DNA from 2 places in the Actinoplanes sp. NPDC049598 genome. Region 2 is predicted to be linked to the other one. Evidence: riboswitches for the same ligand, from Rfam matches in the RefSeq annotation. Region 2 holds a riboswitch; the other holds the start of a gene.

Region 1 (2,194 bases), on a different contig from region 2:
CGCGACCTGCTTCTGCTCGTTGCGCACCTCGGTGTCGATGGCCACCTTGGCCGCCTGCTGGGCGTCCCGGGTGGTCTTGAGCGCCGCGACCGCCGTGTTCTCCTTGACCGCGATCGTCTCCAGGGTCTCGGCCCGGTCGAGGAAGCCCTCAGACGAGCCGGCCGCGAGCAGCGCGCTCATCGGGCCGAGGCGCCCGGTGCGGTACGACTGCTGGATGATGTCGTCCAACGCCGCCTGACGCGGGCCGATCTGCTGGTCGAGCTCCTTGAGCTTGGCCGCGAGCTCGGCCTGGCGCTTGCGTGAGCGGTCCAGCGCCTCCTTGGCCTCGACGAAGCCCTTGGAGGCGGCCTCGAGCTGCTGGATCAGGGTCTTGGGAGCGCCCTCGCCGTCGTCGCCGGTGTCGCCCGGCGCGGCCGAGGCCGGGGAGGCCAGCGCGAGGCCGGAGAGCGCGACGAGCAGCGCCAGGGTGGCTGCTAATCGTCGCCGGACAGTCTTGTGCCGCACACCTGTTCCTTCCGTCGGCCGCCGACCGAGTTAGCTGACGGGTTCGGGACGGAAGTGATCCCTACCGCGGATGCGGATTCACCCCGGAAAGATTGGTTCCCCGGCTCGTTCGGAAACGATTAGGCGGCGATCCCCGGGGGGTGGGGATCGGCACCGACCATACCGAAGACATCGAACGATCGACAGTTATCGCACGCGACGCAATTGAATGGCGACACACCGTGACTGCAATTACGGAATGTTACAAGTGGACTACGCGAATACTGTTTCGCGAGGCCTGAAGGGCGGCCCGTTGTCGGGTAAACTCGCCGTCGGCCCGCCCAACCAGGCACCGCCCCCGAGGTGCCGGCGGCCACCGCCCAATCGCCGCGAGGCGAGCCGGGGAACCAGGTCAGTGTGGGGTGAGTCCGCGTCAAGCGGTAGGGATCGCTTCCGTCCCGAACCCGTCAGCTAACCCGGTCGGCGGTTTACTCGGAAGGAACCTGCATGACCGTACGACCCCGCCGGTGGCTGATGCTTGCCCTGGCGCCGATCGTCTCTGTCGCTTTCCTGGCCTCGCCCATATCTCCGGCTTACGCCGAGCCCGGCGACGGGACCTCCGCGACCCCGGACGAGTCGGCCGGCAAGGAGAACCAGACCCTCGACGAGTTGATCGAGTCCTCGAACCGCCGGTTCGTCCAGGCCAAGGGCGCCGTGGCCAAGTCGACGGCCGCGCAGAAGGCCCTCGCCACCAAGATCAAGACGGCCGAGGCCCGGCGCAACGAGCTGATCCCCGAGGTCAACGCGATCGCCAACCAGCAGTACCGGTTCGGCCAGCTCAACGCGGCCAGCTTCCTGCTCAGCAGCAAGGGCTCGGACGACTTCCTGCGCCGGGCCATGTCGCTCGAGGAGATCAACACCGAGCACGACCGGAAGCTCGGCGAGCTCAACAAGGCGATCGACGAGGTCACGAAGTCCAAGGTGGCGCTGGACGCCGAGGTCAAGAAGCAGCAGACCAACCTGGTCGCGATGCAGAAGCAGAAGGAAGCGGCCAGCCAGGCCCTCAACCTGGTCGGCGGCGAGGGCCTCACCCAGGGCCACGTGCTCGCCAAATCTCCCGTCGCCAAGGCCGCGCCCCGCAATTCCGACGGCGGTTTCTCGCCCGAGTCGTGCACGGTGAAGGACCCGACGACCAGCGGCTGCATCACCGCCCGGACCTTGAACATGTACAAAGAGGTCAAGAAAGCGGGCTTCGACAGATTCGTGGGCTGTCACCGTGACGGCGGGCCGTTCGAGCATCCGAAGGGCCGGGCCTGCGACTGGTCATTGCAGGACAGCGGTTTCGCGGTCGCGCACAACGCGGACATGAAGGAGTACGGGAACAACCTGATGGCGTTCCTGGTCCGCAACGCGGACCGGCTCGGCATCTATTACGTGATCTGGTACAAGCAGATCTGGTTCCCCTCCGAGGGCGAGTGGAGGGCGTACCACGGGCCGAGTGACCACACCGACCACGTGCACGTCTCGATGCTCTGATCCGCCACTCAAACGTGAAACGGCCCCCGGTTCGCACCGGGGGCCGTTTTCGTCATTCGGTGAATCAGGCGGTCGCGCGGCGCACCGGAGCACGGCCGGCCGGCTGGGCCGGCGCCGGGCCGACCTGCGACGGGGCCGGGTTGGGCACGGTCACCGGCTTGACCTGGGTGACCTC
Region 2 (2,194 bases):
CGGGCGCGCCGGGATTGGCGGGCGCGCCGGGGGCCTCCGGCGGAGAGGGTACGGAAGAAGGCGCGGCCGGATTCAGAGCGGCGCCCATCAACCGCTGGGCCGTGGCGTTGCCCGGCTCACGGGCCAGCACCTGAGCGGCGTGCCCGATCGCCTCTCCCCCACGGCCGGCCGCCACGAGCAACTCGGCCAGGTGCAGCCGCAGCGGGAGGTCGTCCGGGCGGGCCTCCACGGCCGCGGTCAAGCTGTCGATCAGGGGCGAGTCGCTCATGACACCGAATTATGCCCGCGCCCGCCCAGCCCCAGCTGTGGCCCATGACAACCGGGCGCTCACGCAGGCGTACGGCCAAGCAAGCGGAACCCCGCGCACCCAGCGCCACCAAAAGCTGAGGCCGCCGGGGCAGAGCCCCGACGGCCTCGAGAAACCGACGAGCCGATCAGCCCGGTCGCCGGAAGCCCGCGATGGGCATCCGGTCGATCTCCGCCATCCGCACATGATCACCCGTGTGCGGGGCGTGGACCATCATGCCGCCACCGATGTAGAGGCCTACGTGGTGGAGGCTGCCCGGGAAGAAGAACACCAGGTCACCCGGCTGCAACTCGTCCCGGGAGACCGCCTTGCCCTCGTTCCACTGGTCTTTCGTGTAGTGGTCGAGGTGCACGCCGACGCTGCCCCAGGCCTCCTGGGTCAGGCCGGAGCAGTCGTACGTGTTCGGGCCGGCCGACCCGAAGACGTACGGCAGGCCGATCAGGTCGCAGGCCTTCTGCGCGGCCCGGCCACCCTTGTCGTTGGTGTACGTGACCGGACAGGGACCCAGGCGCAGCGGCCCGTCCGAGGCGTCCGCCGAGCCGTAGGCCTGGATCCGCAGTTTCTGGAGCGAGGTGATCTTCGTCTCGATCGCTGCTTTGCGGGTGCCCAGGTCCTTGTCGCGGGCGGCGACGGACTTGGTCACGACATCCAGGTCGGCCTTGGTCGCGGCGAGCTTGTCCCGCAGCGCCGCCACGCCCTTGATCTGCTCCTGCTGATGACGGGCCAGCTGATCCAGATAGGTCAGTTTGTCGGTCAGCCCGGTCGGGTTGCCACTGATGATCATGGCATCCAGAGCGTTGGGGGCACCCTGCTTGTACGCGTCGACGGCCAGGCCCCGTACCTGCGCCATCGCCAGGTCGACCTGCACCTGGAGCGGAGTGAGCTGGGCGGACAGCTGCTTCTGCCGGGTCCGGTTCTTCAGCAGCTGGTTGTGCACGTTGTTGTACTCCTCGATGACCGGCTCGAGGGCGTTCCACTGCTTGTCGATCTGGGCCTCGACCGAGGAGGGCGAGGGTGTCGCATGTGCGGCGGCTGGTCCGGTGACAACGACCCCGACCGCCGCGAGTGCGCAGACGAGCCCGCGCAGAACTGCGGCGCGACCGCGCGCCCCAATCCGTTTCACGTTGGGTGTGATGTCCTTTCTTCCCTCGAGCCGCCGACCGGGTTAGCTGACGGGTTCGGACGGGAAGACGCGCCCGGCCGCGACGGATCGCGGCTTCACCCCAACTGCTCGGGTCCCCGGTTCGCCCACACGACGATTAGGCGGTGGTCCGTCAGATCGGCCGGTTGGACGATGGGGGGCTGCCAGACCGGGGACCACCGTACTCCGGATCATGCGGAGAACTGAAGGCGGCGCGGGCGGGAAACTGCTTGCGTAGAAAGTCACACACAGAGTAGTCAGAGCGGCCAGTGGTCCAGCGCACGGTCGAGCCAGGGCACCACGAGAATCACGGTCGGTAATACCAGCAGCCCAACGGCGGCGAGCCCGGCGGCGATGTTGAGGCCGACGGACACGGTGTGCGGCCGGGTCAGCCGGGCCAGCCGGCGACGCCGCGCCTCACCCGTCGGGTCGGCCCGCGCGTCCTCCGCCAGGGGGACGGCGTCGGTCAGCCGCTCCAGAGCGGCTCGCAGCGGCTCGGCCCCGACTCTCCGTCGCGCCACGTCGTCCGAGATCATTTCCAGGAGCAGGTGTACGGCGTCGAGCGGCACCCGGCTCCGCAGGGGGCGGGGCACCGCCCGGTAGAAGGCGGTGAACGACTCCATCACCACCTCGTGCCGGTGCCGCAGATGGGTCTGCTCGTGGGTCAGGACAGCGTCGACCTGCTCCCGGTCGAGCACCTGAAGGACACCGTTGCTGAGCACGACGCGGGGCTCGCGGCCGGGCAC

Evidence for each region. Region 2 has a riboswitch for cyclic di-AMP ahead of AB0J66_RS35600 (NlpC/P60 family protein). Riboswitches for the same ligand answer to the same signal wherever they lie in the genome.
Region 1: linked by a shared signal. The riboswitch ahead of AB0J66_RS30895 (hypothetical protein) and the one ahead of AB0J66_RS35600 (NlpC/P60 family protein) in region 2 are both predicted to bind cyclic di-AMP.

Annotation. Positions count from the first base shown of each region.
Region 1 is NZ_JBFAOX010000015.1:130,275-132,468, reverse strand. Features, by position in the region: gene AB0J66_RS30900 (hypothetical protein) at 1-504, opposite strand, end outside; cyclic di-AMP (ydaO/yuaA leader) riboswitch at 508-640, opposite strand; cyclic di-AMP (ydaO/yuaA leader) riboswitch at 851-984, shown strand; gene AB0J66_RS30895 (hypothetical protein) at 991-2,019, shown strand; gene AB0J66_RS30890 (glycoside hydrolase family 65 protein) at 2,084-2,194, opposite strand, start outside.
Region 2 is NZ_JBFAOX010000020.1:84,556-86,749, reverse strand. Features, by position in the region: gene AB0J66_RS35605 (AAA family ATPase) at 1-268, opposite strand, end outside; gene AB0J66_RS35600 (NlpC/P60 family protein) at 435-1,430, opposite strand; cyclic di-AMP (ydaO/yuaA leader) riboswitch at 1,446-1,583, opposite strand; gene AB0J66_RS35595 (M56 family metallopeptidase) at 1,706-2,194, opposite strand, start outside.